2 regions of the Tepidibacillus sp. LV47 genome follow, and region 2 is predicted to be linked to the other one. Evidence: a T-box and tRNA genes for the amino acid it is inferred to sense, from the RefSeq annotation. Region 2 holds a T-box; the other holds one or more tRNA genes.
What was found. A T-box is a leader RNA that pairs with one kind of tRNA and senses whether it is charged. The one in region 2 lies ahead of ileS (isoleucine--tRNA ligase), so its partner is inferred to be a tRNA-Ile.

Region 1: it has a tRNA-Ile gene. The T-box ahead of ileS (isoleucine--tRNA ligase) is inferred to sense a tRNA for this amino acid. The anticodon was not compared.

The regions. Positions count from the first base shown of each region.
Region 1 covers NZ_JBLWIF010000001.1:390,113-398,424, forward strand. The annotation lists gene ACMW72_RS01945 (SDR family oxidoreductase) at 1-711, shown strand, start outside; gene ACMW72_RS01950 (PucR family transcriptional regulator) at 813-2,045, shown strand; gene ald (alanine dehydrogenase) at 2,176-3,309, shown strand; gene putP (sodium/proline symporter PutP) at 3,610-5,058, shown strand; partial or broken gene ACMW72_RS01965 (SAM-dependent methyltransferase) at 5,118-5,268, opposite strand; gene ACMW72_RS01970 (hypothetical protein) at 5,337-5,687, shown strand; tRNA gene ACMW72_RS01975 (tRNA-Val) at 5,742-5,817, opposite strand; tRNA gene ACMW72_RS01980 (tRNA-Leu) at 5,838-5,927, opposite strand; tRNA gene ACMW72_RS01985 (tRNA-Ile) at 5,940-6,015, opposite strand; tRNA gene ACMW72_RS01990 (tRNA-Asp) at 6,020-6,096, opposite strand; tRNA gene ACMW72_RS01995 (tRNA-Met) at 6,105-6,180, opposite strand; gene ACMW72_RS02000 (hypothetical protein) at 6,395-6,826, shown strand; gene ACMW72_RS02005 (hypothetical protein) at 6,997-7,374, opposite strand; gene thpR (RNA 2',3'-cyclic phosphodiesterase) at 7,432-7,971, opposite strand; gene ACMW72_RS02015 (phosphatidylglycerophosphatase A) at 8,023-8,312, opposite strand, start outside.
Region 2 covers NZ_JBLWIF010000001.1:294,275-302,586, reverse strand. The annotation lists gene spoIIGA (sigma-E processing peptidase SpoIIGA) at 1-426, shown strand, start outside; gene sigE (RNA polymerase sporulation sigma factor SigE) at 453-1,175, shown strand; gene sigG (RNA polymerase sporulation sigma factor SigG) at 1,240-2,019, shown strand; gene ACMW72_RS01490 (YlmC/YmxH family sporulation protein) at 2,094-2,384, shown strand; gene pgeF (peptidoglycan editing factor PgeF) at 2,547-3,380, shown strand; gene ACMW72_RS01480 (YggS family pyridoxal phosphate-dependent enzyme) at 3,380-4,060, shown strand; gene ACMW72_RS01475 (cell division protein SepF) at 4,092-4,490, shown strand; gene ACMW72_RS01470 (YggT family protein) at 4,522-4,797, shown strand; gene ACMW72_RS01465 (RNA-binding protein) at 4,804-5,583, shown strand; gene ACMW72_RS01460 (DivIVA domain-containing protein) at 5,677-6,171, shown strand; T-box leader at 6,234-6,450, shown strand; gene ileS (isoleucine--tRNA ligase) at 6,525-8,312, shown strand, end outside.

The DNA.
Region 1 (8,312 bases), 96 kb from region 2:
GCAATTGTTACAGGTGCATCCTCAGGGATTGGTCTAGCAATAACCAAAAAATTGAATCAAATGGGATTTCAAGTGTATGGGTTAGCAAGGGATTTTTCCAAAACTGATTATGAACATGATTCCTTTTATAAAATCGCTTGCGATATAACCAACACAAAACAACTCGTTGAAGTCATCAAACAAATCAAAGAACAAGCGAAAGAAATTTTCATATTGATCAATAACGCGGGGGTGGGTTATTTTGGCCCTCATGAAACCTTAAGTATTAAGGAAATCGAAACAATGGTTGCAACAAACCTGCAAGCTCCACTAATTCTAAGCAATTTGCTATTGCGGGATCTTCGCCAGAGCAAAGGATATGTCATCAACATTTCCTCCATTACCGCGAAAAAGTCAAGCACTTTTGGTTGCGCTTATTCTGCAACAAAAGCAGGTCTTTCCCATTTTGGGATCAGCCTCTTTGAAGAAGTTCGTAAATCTGGAGTGAAGGTTGTCACTATACATCCCGACATAACCCAAACTCCTTTCTACGAATATTTAGACTTTAAAGAAGGGGATCTCCCTGAAAGTTATATTACAGTAGATTGTGTTGCGAATGCAGTTGAGACGATCCTTTCCCAACGAGGAGGAACGGTAATCACCGAACTAACCATCCAACCACAACGGCACATGATCACGAAAAAAAACAAACAAAAAAAAGAAACGAAATAAATCAATGGTAAAAGGAAACATACAAAAATGCTTGAGCATAAAGTATGTAAATTCTAAAATAAAAAGAAAAGATTTTTTATTAATTTTTTTGGAGGAATTTAATGGTTGAGCCGTCAACAACTCTATTTCAAGAAGATTTTCATAGTTTACAAGAATTTATCGATCGATTAAATGAAATATTGCGATTTCCAATTACACTTGAAGATGCTAATCATCGCCTATTAGCTTATAGTACTCATGATATCGAAACAGACCCGGCGAGAATCGCAACAATCGTAAGTCGTCGAGTGCCTGATCAAGTGATTCGTCACTTATGGGAAAAAGGGATTATTCCCACATTGTTAAATAGCGATGAACCTTTACATATCGATAAAATCAATGAAATTGGTCTAGGAAACCGCGTTGCCATTTCGATTCGTAACAAACAAGAAGTGCTTGGGTTTATTTGGGTCATCGAAGTTGAACGACCCTTGAATCAAGAAGAACTAGAAATTCTTAAAGAAGCAGCAAAAGCAGCAAAACATCTACTCATTCAACACCAACTTCGCCGAAACAAAAAGAAAGAAGATTATCAATCGTTTTTCTTAGAACTTCTTTCTGGCATGGTGAAATCAGAACAGGAGATTATAAAAAAGTTTTCCCAATTAAAATTGACACCTCCTTCTCTCTTTACTGTTCTCACATTGAAATTAGAGAAACCGACTAATCCTAGTATAGAGAAACAAATTTCCTATATGTTAAAAACTTCTAGTCGTTATCCGATCGTTCTTAAAGCCATTCTGGATCAACAATTAATCTTGTTACTTTCATTAGCAAAACATGATGAAAAATATGAATTAGATCAATATATTTCTCAAATGATTCACGAAATGAAAGAACGATTTAGCATGTCAACGATCTTCGGCGGTTATGGCAGGATCTATGATCAATTCGCGAATATAGAAAAAAGCTATAAAGAAGCATTAACTGTTTTATCGCTGAAAGAACGGTATAAAGAAGAGATCAAAACGGTTTATGGTTATCAAGACTTAGGAATCTATCAATTCTTTGATATCCTCTATGAACAAAGAAAAAAGGAAGGTTTTTTGCATCCTGGTTTACAGAAACTTCGTGATTATGATCAGCGTTATCATCATTCTTTGATCGAAACCCTTGAAGTCTACCTAGATAAAGATTGTAATGTGAATGAAACGGCACAAATACTTCATATTCATGTCAATACATTAACCTATCGTTTAAGGCGCATCACAGAAATCGCCAACATTAATTTAAAAGATCCGAATCAAAAAATATCCCTTTACCTTGACTTAAAACTTGAAAAAATGGGGAAATAACGGATTTGTGAAAATCCACAAATATTTCTCTATTTTTTCTCTTTTCTAAACGATGAAAAAAAGAAACTCCCGAATTATACTTTTGTTAAAACCAAGAAATACTAACTTAAAAAAGGTGGAGGGATACGGAATGATTATCGGAGTACCAAAAGAGATTAAAAACAACGAAAATCGTGTAGCTTTAACACCTGGTGGAGTGATCGCATTCAAAAAAGCAGGTCATGAGGTACTCATTGAAAAGGATGCCGGGATTGGAAGCGGTTTCAATAATCAAGATTATATCGCTGCAGGTGCAACGATCTTAGAAAAAGCAGAAGAAGTATGGGCCCGTGCAGAAATGATTATGAAAGTGAAGGAACCATTGCCATCTGAATATCCATACTTCCGTAAGGGATTAATTTTATTTACTTATTTACATTTAGCCCCAGTACCAGAATTAACTCGCGCATTAAAAGACAGTGGAGTCATTGCCATCGCTTACGAAACAGTGGAAGTGAATCGCTCCTTACCACTCTTAACACCGATGAGTGAAGTAGCGGGACGCATGGCTGTTCAAATCGGAGCCCAATTCTTAGAAAAAACAAAAGGTGGCAAAGGAGTTCTTCTTTCTGGAGTTCCAGGCGTACAACGGGGAAAAGTGACCATTATCGGTGGTGGTGTTGTTGGAACCAATGCTGCAAAATTAGCAGTTGGACTTGGGGCGAATGTAACCATTCTTGATGTGAATGCGGATCGTTTACGTCAATTGGATGATATTTTTGGTGAAAAAGTAAATACCATCATGTCTAATCCAATGAATATTGCAAATGCTGTAGCTGAAGCAGACCTTGTGATTGGTGCAGTATTAATCCCAGGTGCCAAAGCGCCAAAACTCGTTACTGAAGAAATGGTGAAAACAATGCAACCAGGTTCTGTCATTGTTGATGTTGCCATTGACCAAGGTGGTATCTTTGAAACAGTGGATCGTACTACTTCTCATGACAACCCAACTTTTGAAAAACATGGGGTTCTCCATTATGCGGTTCCAAACATCCCTGGTGCTGTACCAAGAACATCTACCCTTGCATTAACTAATGTAACTCTTCCTTATGCACTTGAAATTGCCAATAAAGGAGTAAAACGAGCTATCGCTGAGAATCCCGCTCTTGAAAAAGGCTTAAACGTAGCAAATGGATTTATAACTTATGAAGCTGTCGCAAAAGATCTTGGATATGAATATGTATCTCCGAAAAAAGCTCTTGAATTAGAAACGGTGTCCATCTAATCCCCTTTCTTCCTAAATCAATCTTCATATTTGGGGCTGTCCAAAAAGTAGTATTTAACCCCGAAATCTAAAAAAAGCAACCCCAAAGAATGCTGTAAAATCAACATTCTTTGGGGTTTAATTTTGGCGGATTTTCAACTTAAATGGACTTTTTAGACCGCTCCATTTTATTATTTTTAGCATTATATTCCTTTTCCCAAAATATAAATTAAACAAATTAAAATAGTATAGTTTCTAAAAAATTAATGATATAATTTGCATCGATATATTCTTTATACTCATGAAAAAGGGGGTAAATGAATGGTTATTTTTTCGGTAATCGTATACATGGTACTCATGCTTTATATTGGGTATTATGCCTATAAACGGACGGCAGATTTATCTGATTACATGCTTGGTGGACGAACATTAGGACCAGCTGTTACTGCACTTAGTGCAGGGGCTTCTGACATGAGCGGTTGGCTGATGATGGGATTACCAGGGGCTATGTTTGCAAGCGGAGTTAGTGCATCTTGGATTGTAATCGGTCTAACTCTTGGAGCTTGGGCAAACTGGCTGTATGTAGCACCCCGTTTAAGAGCTTTTACAGAGATGAATAATTCGATTACCATTCCTGGATATTTGGAAAAACGTTTTGAAGATCATGCGAAAATTTTACGTTTCGTTTCAGGCCTAGTTATTATGTTGTTTTTCACTTTTTACGTATCCGCTGGAATGGTATCTGGGGGCGTATTATTCCATAGTATCTTCGGTATTGATTACCATACTGGCTTGTGGATTATTGCTATTGTAGTCATGGCTTATACTTTATTTGGTGGATTCCTTGCAGTGAGTTGGACTGATTTCGTTCAAGGACTAATTATGATTACTGCATTAATTATGGTTCCTGTTGTAACGATTTATCATACAGGAAGTATTAACGATACGTTTCGTATTATTCATTCAATCGATCCTTCCTTATTAGATATTTTTAAAGGAACGAGCTTTGTTGGCATCATCTCCCTTTTCGCTTGGGGATTAGGATATTTTGGCCAACCACATATTATTGTTCGTTTTATGGCGATTACATCTGTTAAAGAAATTAAAAAAGCCCGTCGAATTGGCATGGGGTGGATGATTTTTTCTACAGTAGGAGCAATGTTTACCGGTCTTGTTGGTATTGCTTATTTCCACATTCATGGGCTTAAATTAGACGATCCTGAAACGGTATTTATTAAATTAGGACAACTCTTATTTCACCCATTTCTTACTGGTTTCTTAATTTCTGCGATTCTCGCAGCGATTATGAGTACAATCTCTTCCCAGCTTCTTGTCACTTCCAGTTCTTTAACGGAAGACTTATATAAATCGTTTTTTCGACGCAACGCTTCAGATAAGGAGCTTGTTTTCTTAGGTCGCTTTTTCGTTTTCCTTGTCGCCATTATTGCCTTAGCTTTAGCATGGACGAAAAACAATACAATTCTTAATCTTGTTGGTTATGCTTGGGCTGGTTTTGGTGCTTCATTTGGCCCAGTCATCTTACTCAGCCTATATTGGAAGCGGATGACCAAATGGGGGGCTTTAGCGGGGATGGTTATTGGAGCCCTTACCGTTGTTATTTGGCCAAAACTTCCCGTGGTGAATCAGCTTTATGAAATGATTCCAGGATTTGCGTTAAGCTTGCTTGCAATAACAATTGTAAGTTTATTAACCTCAAAACCATCTACTCAAATCGAAAAACAACTTGAATCGATTCGTCAAACAATATAATAAACGAAAATTAGGCAGGTAGAGCAATATCTGCCTTTGCTTTATTTCTTAATTCATCTTCTGATAAAAAAGAAAAAATATTCTTTCGTTAACGGATTCCGCTTACCGAAAGAAGGCATGTTCGTTCGTAAATCGTACACCCATACTTCTTTTGTTGCCGACGTCGGTTTTCCCGCGAGTGAAGAATAAGATGGTTTTCACCCGTTGTGCAGTCCCACACTGATTGAGTAACGGATAAGTAAAAAGTATAATAAAAGTATCAAATGGATGTTTGGGAAATGAGGGGAAACAAAATGGATAATTTAAAGAATTTATTACGGGAAGTGCTGAAAGAAGAATTACAACCAATTCATGAGCGAATTAATCAGTTACATGAACAAAATAGTCAGTTACAGGAGCAAATTAATCAGTTAAAATATGAGACAAATCAACAGTTTGAAAATATCAAGACCGAATTAAAAGAAATCATGGCTACTGTTCAACGTATTGAACAAAATCAACCAGAAGATATTATGGCTATGTTGCAAACAATTAACAATAAATTAGACCAACGAGATGCGGAGCTTCAAGTGCTTAACAGACGTGTATTTAAACTTGAGTCTGATGTAGAAAGAATGGCACGTCTATAATAAAAGGCGCGGTCTCTAAGTTAAGAGAAACCGCGCCATTATTGGCTTTATGTATGGTGACCCCGACTGGGCTCGAACCAGCGACCCCCACCCTGTCAAGATGGTGCTCTCCCAGCTGAGCTACGGAGTCACATCTAGTATTCGTATAAATGGTGCCGAGGACCGGACTTGAACCGGTACGGTAGTCAACCCACCGCAGGATTTTAAGTCCTGTGCGTCTGCCAATTCCGCCACCCCGGCATGACAATTAAATGGTGGGCCCAACAGGACTCGAACCTGTGACCAATCGGTTATGAGCCGACCGCTCTACCAACTGAGCTATAGGCCCTTAATGGCGGAGCTGACGGGATTCGAACCCGCGATCTCCTGCGTGACAGGCAGGCATGTTAGGCCTCTACACCACAGCTCCCTATTCATTGGTTGCGGGGGCAGGATTTGAACCTGCGACCTTCGGGTTATGAGCCCGACGAGCTACCAGCTGCTCCACCCCGCGGTGTTTAAAAACGACGACAAATTATATTATATATAATTTCAAACACTTTTGCAATTTTTTTTCACAATTTATATTTTAGATATTCGTATCATCTAATCGACAAGTGATATTGTACATAGAGAAGAAACATTTGTCAATAATGAATTCTTCTTGATTTTATCATACTAATATTGTCAGTGCTCTGACAGATCACTTGGTTAAGGGGGTTTATTCTTTGCCAAAAACAATGAAAGATAAGCAAATTGCTCACCAATCTCCAAAAGCAAATCAAATCAAGCAACAACTTACAGAGCAAATCAATGCATCACAAACTGCTTCTTTGCAACAAGCAAAAAACCAACAACAATCCGCTAATCCTCAACTCATTCAATATTTTAATCCACCAGCGAATGTGATGCAAAATATGGCAACACAATCACAACAAATCAACCAACTCTTTACGCAACAAACGGTTCAACAAAAACTTCAAGAATTACAACAATTAACCAATCAATTACAGCTTGAAATTGGTAAAATGAATACAGAATATAATCAGTTGAGCAATGCAAACATGAATCAAACTCAGATTCAACAAACATTACAACAAAAAGCAAAAGCCCTTCAACAATTTACAAATGAAATTTCTCAAAAATTAATAAACCTGTAACCTTAACCAGCACATTAAAAGCTGTGGATCCTACTTCCACAGCTTTTATTAACAATTATAAACGTATAGCGTATTTCCCCATTTCGTTATCTAAAAATTCTCTATTTCCTTGGTACCGATATCCGTTTCGTTATCAATCTTCATTGATCCTTGTTGTCCATTTACTAGGCTTACTCATCGTAATAAGTTCGTGGATAGTAGTTATTTCCACCTTTTGCATCAGGTTTACCAGGAACAATAACTTTATAGTAATTGTTATCGGTTTGAAAATCAGCTTCTTCTGGTGTCGATTTTTGAACAATATTCGTATTAAAATTAATCATATGTAACGCAAGAATATCTGCAGCCTTGTTAAATGCCTCTATGGTATCAAAAATAAAAAAATCTTTGTGCTCATGGTTAATAAACTTATCATAAACATTGGTTTCTCCCTGAACAGTCCAGTATGCAGATTCAATGATATTGGATATGGCATGATCTCCAAGAGATAAGTCGATGGTTCTGCCATCTGGTTGATCATACACTGGTTGAATCATATAATAGTGCATGATGATCACTCCTTTGCTATCATTTTTGACAGGAGTGGCCACTTTTTATTCCTTATTTTAAAAATATGTTTTTATAATACGATTGTACTTAACACCATCCTTTGTAAATATTGATTGATAAAGTTCTAATGCATTTACTGTCCAAGGAGTAGTCTTTAATATAATCTCTTCCGTTTTAGATGAGGGTTGAATTATTACTTTTCTTGCAAGTGTTAAATGAGGCGTAAAAATAGGTTTTGCATCAAAGTTAATTTTTAGAGGTCGAATTGCCTTTATTAATTGTTGATATAATTGATGTAGCGGCTGTAAATCCCCTTGAACTCCCGCCCATAAAATATTAGGTTTTGCCATTGACGGAAAAGCACCAATCCCCTCAACCCATAATTGAAACGGCACCATTTTCTTCACCGCTTCTTTCATTGCCTGTTCAATTAGGGGAATTTTTCCTTCTTCGACCTCTCCTAAAAATAAAGTTGTGATATGCCAATTTTCTATTGGAACAAATCGCCCTTTATATCTATTTTTTAAAGAAGGCAAAATGCTGCCAACTTGATCCTTTATCGAGTGCTCCATGTTAATCGCAATAAATAATCGCATCATATCCTCCTCCGCTTAAAAAGAAAACTTGGCTCATTTTTGCCAAGCATGTTAACCAACGTTTTTCTGATTTTCCAAAAGATCAACTTCTTCCATATCTCTTAAACGATGGGCAAGACGACCAGATGCTGATGCTGCAATTCCAGCAACAAGGTCATCTAAAAAAGTATGTATACCTTTCCCCGTTTTGGTATCTAGTTTTTTAATAATTCCCATTTTTTGTTTATCTAAATGACCAAATGTAGTAACGGCAATACTGCCATAACCAAAAACCGAACCCAAAGCTAATGTTTCGTCGATACCAAATAAACCTTCATCTGATTCAATTAATGATTGCAATG
Region 2 (8,312 bases):
GTAGATGTTGAACTGACCATATTAAATCAATCTTATCAATTCAAAGGATTAGTGGATACAGGGAACCAACTTTATGATCCTATTTCGCGAAAACCGGTATTAATCATCGAAGCTAAGGATCTTACGATTTTACCTGATGTTCTTCAGCAAGCTTTTGACAATCGTCAATTTATATTGGATAAATTTGAACAAATTGCCGATAAGATTGATCCAAATTGGTTATCAAGAATTCATTTGATTCCATTTCGTAGTGTGGCGAAAGAAATGCAATTTCTTCTGGCATTACGGCCAGATAAGGTGGTGATCCAAAACGGAGAAAAACGTATAGAGACAAATAAGGTTCTCATTGGTTTAGACTATGGTCAATTATCGATTGACAGGTCTTACCAAGCGATTATTCATCCGGAATTATTGATCGCATCGTAAAAAATTGCTTTTCAAGGGGGTCTCAAATGATTAAGAAATGGAAGATCCAATTGATTCTTATTTGGTATCGTCTTTTATTTTTACTGGGATTAAAGTCTGAGGAAGTTTATTATATTGGCGGTAGCGACACTCTTCCACCACCATTAACAAAGGAAGAGGAAGAACATTTATTAGAAAAACTGCCAAAAGGTGATCCAGCAGTCAAAACGATGTTAATAGAAAGAAATCTTCGACTCGTGGTTTATATTGCAAGAAAATTTGATAATACCGGTGTTAGCATTGAAGATCTCGTTTCAATTGGATCGATTGGTTTAATAAAAGCGGTGAATACTTTTGATACAGAAAAAAATATTAAGCTGGCAACATATGCTTCTCGTTGTATTGAAAATGAAATCCTCATGTATTTACGACGAAATAATAAAATGAAAACTGAGGTCTCTTTTGACGAACCATTAAATATCGATTGGGATGGAAACGAATTATTATTATCCGATATTTTAGGAACAGAAAATGATACCATTTTCCGCAATATCGAAGAAGAAGTAGATAAAAAAATATTGAAAAAAGCATTGGAAAAGTTAAGTGATCGAGAAAAAATGATTATGGAGCTTCGTTTTGGTTTAAAAGATGGCGTCGAAAAAACGCAAAAAGATGTTGCTGATATGCTCGGAATTTCCCAATCTTACATTTCACGCCTTGAAAAGAAAATAATCAGACGATTGCGAAAAGAATTTAATAAGATGACTTAAAGCATAAAATATTCCCTCCGAGGAGATACTTTACATATCTGGTACTCCGATAGGAGGGAGAAGAATGTCAAGAAATAAAGTTGAAATATGTGGTGTAGATACATCGAAACTGCCTGTACTCAAGAATGATGTCATGAAAGAACTATTTGTGAAGCTCCAAAATGGAGATCGATCTGCAAGAGAACAATTAATCAATGGCAACCTTCGCTTAGTTTTAAGTGTGATTCAACGCTTTAATAATCGAGGGGAATATGTGGATGATCTTTTTCAAGTTGGATGCATCGGTTTAATGAAAGCGATTGATAATTTCGATTTAAGTCAAAATGTAAAATTCTCCACCTATGCGGTGCCAATGATTATTGGCGAAATCCGTCGTTATTTAAGGGACAATAATCCGATCCGTGTCTCAAGGTCTATTAGGGATATTGCCTATAAAGCCTTACAGGTTCGCGATTCCCTTACCAATCAAAAAGCAAGCGAACCAACCATTTATGAAATTTCTGAAGCTTTAAATGTACCAAAGGAAGATGTTGTTTTTGCTTTGGATGCCATTCAAGACCCTGTCTCCTTATTTGAACCCATTTACCATGATGGCGGCGATCCCATTTATGTCATGGATCAAATTAGTGACGATAAGAATAAAGACGTTCAATGGTTAGAAGAAATCGCAATCAAACAAGCTCTTGATCGATTAAATGAGCGGGAAAAAATGATTCTATCCATGAGGTTCTATGAAGGGAAAACACAGATGGAGGTCGCTGAGGAGATTGGAATTTCACAAGCACAAGTTTCTAGATTAGAAAAAGCTGCGATTCATCAAATGCAAAAATATATTCGCGCTTGAAAATCGTTCGTACATTTTTCACCTATCTTACATATATATATTAAAAGACCAGAAGAAGATAGGTGAGTATCATGATCAAAATTTCTGAGTTTCAGACTAAGGATGTTGTAAATATTTATGATGGTAAAAAATTGGGTATTGTGCAGGATGTTGAAATCGATTTAAAAACTGGTCGAGTTGAGGCATTGGTCATCCCGAATCAAGGGAAGTTATTTGGTCTATTCGGGAATGGTACGGAGTATATCATTCCTTGGAAGAATATTGTGAAGATTGGCCTTGATGTGGTATTGGTAAAGCTGGATGATCATCGTGCATTTCGGTCAATCGAATCTGGTGATGATGCTGATCCGTTTAAAAAATATTAATGAATAGATGGCAAGGATTTAGTTCCTTGTCTTTTTTTTTTGTAGCTTTTGGGTTTGTATATTACAAACCTATTTTAAGTTTGAAAGCCTTGAACATAAGTTCATATGCTATATTCAATGAAGATAGTCAATATGATAAAATGTGAAAAAGGAGTGGATGAGATGGAACCATTTCAATTACAGGAGCAACCCATTCCCCATCTTGTGATCAAATCATGGCAAAAACTTGTTCCTGGTTTAAATGTCGGATTTAGTACGAAAAAGGGTGGAGTAAGTAAAGGTTTTTATGCCACGATGAATTTAGCCCTCCATGTTAACGATCAAGAAGAAGATGTGATTAGCAACCGTAAAATGCTTACGAACGCTTTAGGTTTTTCTTTTGATGCATGGACATCAGCTGAACAAGTTCATGGGAATCATATCGAGATCATTTCTAAAGAGAAACGAGGAAAAGGGCGATTATCACGAGAAGATGCGATTCAAGATACAGATGGAATGGTTACGAATGAACCGAATATTTTACTTACATCATTTTATGCCGATTGTGTCCCATTATTTTTTCTAGACCCAGTAAAAAAAGTAATTGGTCTAGCTCATGCTGGTTGGAAAGGAACACAATTGAAAATAGCAGAAAAAATGATCGAAACTTTTGTGTTTGCCTTTGGATCAAATCGTGAAGATATTCATGTTGCAATCGGCCCTTCGATTGGGCAATGTTGTTATGAAGTTGATGGAAAAGTGATCCAGCCCATTCAATCTACATTTTCTTTTATTCCGGAGGATATCATTTTCGACAAAAACAATGGACATTATGATTTAGATTTAAAAAAATTAAACCAACAAATACTAATTCATGCAGGAATTTTGCCGAATCATATCGAAGTTTCTTCATATTGTACCAGTTGTGATCATCATTTATTCTTCTCCCATCGAAAAGACAAAGGGAAAACAGGTCGAATGGCGGCTTGGATTGGCTTAAGGAAGGATGAGTCATAATGTCCCTAAAAGAAAATATTCAACAAGTAAAGCAAAGAATAAAAAAGGCGTGTGAAAAAAGTAAGCGAGAAGAAAATGAAGTGAAGATGATTGCAGTTACGAAATACGTTGGAATCGAACAGACAAGAGAAGTGCTTGACTTAGGTATCGAACATATTGGCGAGAACAGGGTTCAATACGCGCTTCCTAAATACGAAGCATTATCTTCAATGGGAGTCTGGCATTTTATCGGCCATTTGCAGACGAATAAGGTTAAACAAGTCGTTGGAAAGTTCGATTATATTCATTCTTTGGATAGGCTCTCTTTGGCAGAGGCGATCCATAAACGGGCAAACCAATTACAAACAAAAGTGAAATGTTTCATTCAGGTGAATATTTCAGGTGAAGAGAGCAAAGGTGGCGTCAATCCTGACGAATTAATCGAATTTTGCAAGGCGATTCGCCAATATGATACCATTCAAGTGGTAGGCTTAATGACAATGGCACCTTATACGGCGAATCAAGAGCTGATTCGTTCTGTCTTTAGAAGTCTCCGAGAATGGAGAGATCAGATTAATCAACAAAAAATCTTTCATGAACCGATAAAAGAATTATCGATGGGAATGTCGAACGATTTTGAAATTGCGATCGAAGAAGGAGCAACTTTTATCCGTTTAGGAAGTGTTTTATTTAAAAATTAAAGGGAAAGAAAAGGAGGAGCGTTTTCTTATGATGGGGAAGCTGATGGGTTTTCTTGGCCTAAACGATGAGGAAGAAGAGATCACTGAAGAACAAGAAGAAGAGGTTAGAGAAGAAGAATTTTTACCTAGTCGTAAGCATAAAAATAACGTAGTTAGCATACATAGCCAAAAAAATGTCAAGGTGATTTTATCCGAACCTAGGTCCTATGAAGAAGCGCAACAAATCGCTGATTATTTGCGTTTACATCGTCCTGTGATTGTTAATCTTCAACGAATGAATTCGGATCAAGCAAGGCGTATGGTTGATTTCTTAAGCGGTTGTGTTTATGCATTAAATGGAGAAATTTCAAAAGTTGGAGCAAGTATTTTTGTCTTAACACCTGAAAATATTACCATTGAAGGTACGATTACGGAGATGATTGAAGAATAACGATTGAAAATAAACAGTAAAGGGTGACAGCATGGTAGCATTAATGACAATACTATACTACGCTTATAGGATTTATTATTATATGATCTTGGCATACATTATTATGTCTTGGTTACCACAGTTAGCACATAGTCCAATTGGCGAGTTATTAGCTCGGCTCGTTGAACCGTATTTACGTCCATTTCGCAGATTAATCCCGCCAATTGGGATGATCGATATTTCACCTATTGCGGCATTAATCGCATTATGGTTTATCTATTTAGGAGCCAATTCTGTTCTTGGTTATCTTTTTACAATATTGGGGTAACAACAGATGAAATTTGAACATATATTAAATCATTACCGCAAAGAGGAACAACCATTTGTTGAAAGAGTAATCGATTTTTGTGAACGAGTTTCACTAAGCCACAAGCCGATTAGAACGGATTTTGTTGATCCAAGACAAAAGGTCATTGTACAAAACATCGTTAATTCTTATATGGATTTGACGATGTTTTTTGATGGAGGTTATCAGGAGGCAGAACGGGGTAGAATTTTGATCGCTCCATCATATTTTTATTCAGAAGAAGATTTAGGGCTTCATTATTTTCAAATCTATGGTGAAAATAAATTTTTCGTAATCACCCATAAAGATGTGTTAGGTGCATTATTAAACATTGGCTTAAAACGAGAAAAATTTGGCGACATTTTAATCACGGATACCACAAAACAATTGATCGTAGCAAGTGAAGTAGCAGATTACGTAAGGATGGAACTCAAGCAAATTGGCAAAACCAAGATCAATTTAGAGTCGATTACAAGGGATCATTTAAATCCTCCTTTAATCCAATATGAGAATTTACAATTTACAGTACATTCTTTACGGGTGGATACTGTCGTGGCTCATGTTTTTCGTCAATCTCGTTCAAAAGTAGCAGAATGGATTAAAGGAAAACACTTAAAAGTGAATTGGCAAATTGTAGATCAAGTTGATTACAAACTAGAAGTTGGCGATATGGTATCGTTAAGAAAATTTGGCCGATTTAAAATCTTAGAGGAAGATGGAACAACAAAAAAAGGTCGAATCTTGATAAAAGTAGGGAAAATCATTTAAAAAAGTTGCAAGAAAATGAAGGATTTTTCCCTTTGATGTCGAAATTGAAATCGAAAAAGATTTTCGATCATATACTTTTTGGAGGTGTTTTTGGTGCCTTTAACACCGCTGGATATACATAATAAAGAATTTAGTCGAGCATTCCGTGGGTATGATGAAGATGAAGTGAATGAATTTCTTGATCAAATTATTAAGGATTATGAAGCGTTGATCCGTCAAAATAAAGATTTAGAAGAAAAAATTCTTCAAGCCAATGAAAGATTACAACATTTTACCAATATTGAAGAAAGTTTAAGCAAATCGATTATAGTTGCTCAAGAAACTGCGGAAGAAGTGAAAGCCAATGCCAAAAAAGAAGCTCAATTAATCATCAAAGAGGCAGAAAAAAATGCTGACCGCATCATTAATGAAGCATTGATTAAAGCAAGAACCATCGCTTTAGAAATTGAGGAATTAAAGAAAAAAGCAAGTATTTATCGCAAACGATTCCGTACTCTTTTAGAAGCACAATTAGAGATGTTGGATGAAAAAGCATGGGATGAAATGGAACAACTTGATTCTCTTGAGCAATTAGAAAAAGATAATTGACGTATAAACGTTGACTTTTTGTCGATAATTAATGTATATTTGTTCATTATATATCTTAAATACAAAAAACTATGATTGGGACACGTTTCATTAGAATGGATTCCAAGCGAGCTAGGGATTGGTGGAAGCCTAGTAATCTCATTTTATTGAAATATCACCCATGAGTTGCTTTCTGAAAGCAAGTATCTGCAAGTAGGAAAAGTCGGTGTATGCCGTTATCTGAATGAAGTGGCTTTTAGCTATTAGGGTGGTACCGCGGGTAACCTTCTCGTCCCTAGATTTGGGTTGAGAAGGTTTTTTTATTCCTTTAGTATCATTGTTACGATAGAAAAAAATCATGAGGAGTGAAGAAGGTGGATTATACAAAAACATTAAATCTGTTAAAAACAGATTTTCCAATGCGGGGTAATTTGCCAAATAAAGAGCCAGAAATTCAAAAATGGTGGGACGAAGTTGATATCTACCATAAAGTCCAAGAAAAACAAAAAGGAAAACCAAAGTTTATCCTTCATGATGGACCGCCTTATGCAAATGGCGATATTCATATTGGCCATGCCTTAAATAAGGTATTAAAGGATTTTATTGTTCGCTTTAAAACGATGCAAGGTTATGATGCTCCTTACGTTCCGGGATGGGATACTCATGGCCTACCTATCGAACATGCGATTATTAAGAATCAAAAAATCAACCGCCATGAAATCAGTCCCATCGAGTTCCGTAATATGTGTCGTGACTATGCTCTTTCTTATGTAGAAAAGCAAAAAGAGCAATTTAAACGCCTTGGTGTACGCGGGGATTTTGATAACCCCTATATCACACTAAAACCAGAATACGAAGCAAGACAACTTCGGGTTTTTGGAGAGATGGCGAAGAAAGGTTTAATTTACAAAGGATTAAAGCCTGTTTATTGGTCTCCATCATCCGAGTCTGCTCTTGCTGAAGCAGAGATTGAATATAAAGAAAAGAAATCTCCATCGATTTATGTGGTTTTTGAAGTAGTAGATGGGAAAGGAAAACTACCAAAAGGTTCGAATATTGTCATTTGGACCACAACCCCATGGACCATACCTGCAAACTTAGGAATCTCCATTCATCCAGAATACCAATATGTACTTTTTAAGGCCAATAACCAACAGTACCTTGTTGCCAAGGAGTTATTGGATCAAGTGAAAGCTGAGATTGGCTTTGAAGAAGTAGAAATCCTTCAAGAATTTAAAGGAGAAGAATTAGAAGGTGTTCTTTGTCAACATCCATTCTATGATCGTACATCCCTAGTGATGTTAGGGGAACATGTTACATTAGATGCAGGTACAGGTTGCGTCCATACCGCTCCTGGACATGGGGAAGATGACTTTTATGTAGGTCAAAAATATGGTCTTGATGTTTTATCCCCCATTGATGACCAAGGGAAGTTCACTAGTGATGCTCCAGGTTTTGAGGGAATGTTCTATGAGGATGCCAACAAAGAAGTGACGAAGAAACTAGATGAAGTCGGCAAATTGTTAAAACTTGGCTTTATCAAACATCAATATCCTCATGACTGGCGGACGAAACAGCCTGTGATTTTCCGTGCGACAGAACAATGGTTTGCTTCCATTGATAAAATTCGCCAACAAATGTTGGAGGAAATTAAAAATGTTAAATGGGTCCCACATTGGGGTGAACAGCGTCTCCATAATATGATTGCCGAACGTGGTGATTGGTGTATTTCCCGTCAACGGATTTGGGGAGTGCCTATTCCGATCTTCTATTGTCAAGATTGCGGCGAAACGATTTTAAATGATGATACCATTAATCATCTAATCAAGTTGGTTGAAAAAGAAGGCACAAATGTTTGGTTTGCAAGAGAGGCCCATGAATTAATGCCTGAAGGATATCAATGTCCATCCTGTGGCGGCACTCACTTTAGAAAAGAAACGGATATTATGGATGTTTGGTTTGATTCTGGTTCCAGTCACGAAGGGGTGCTTACCCAAAGAGAAGAACTGCGTCGTCCTGCTGATCTCTATCTTGAGGGCTCTGACCAATATCGCGGTTGGTTTAACTCTTCCCTATCTACAAGTGTTGCTGTTACTGGAAAAGCGCCATATAAGGCGGTATTAAGCCATGGTTTTACCTTAGATGGCGAAGGGAGAAAGATG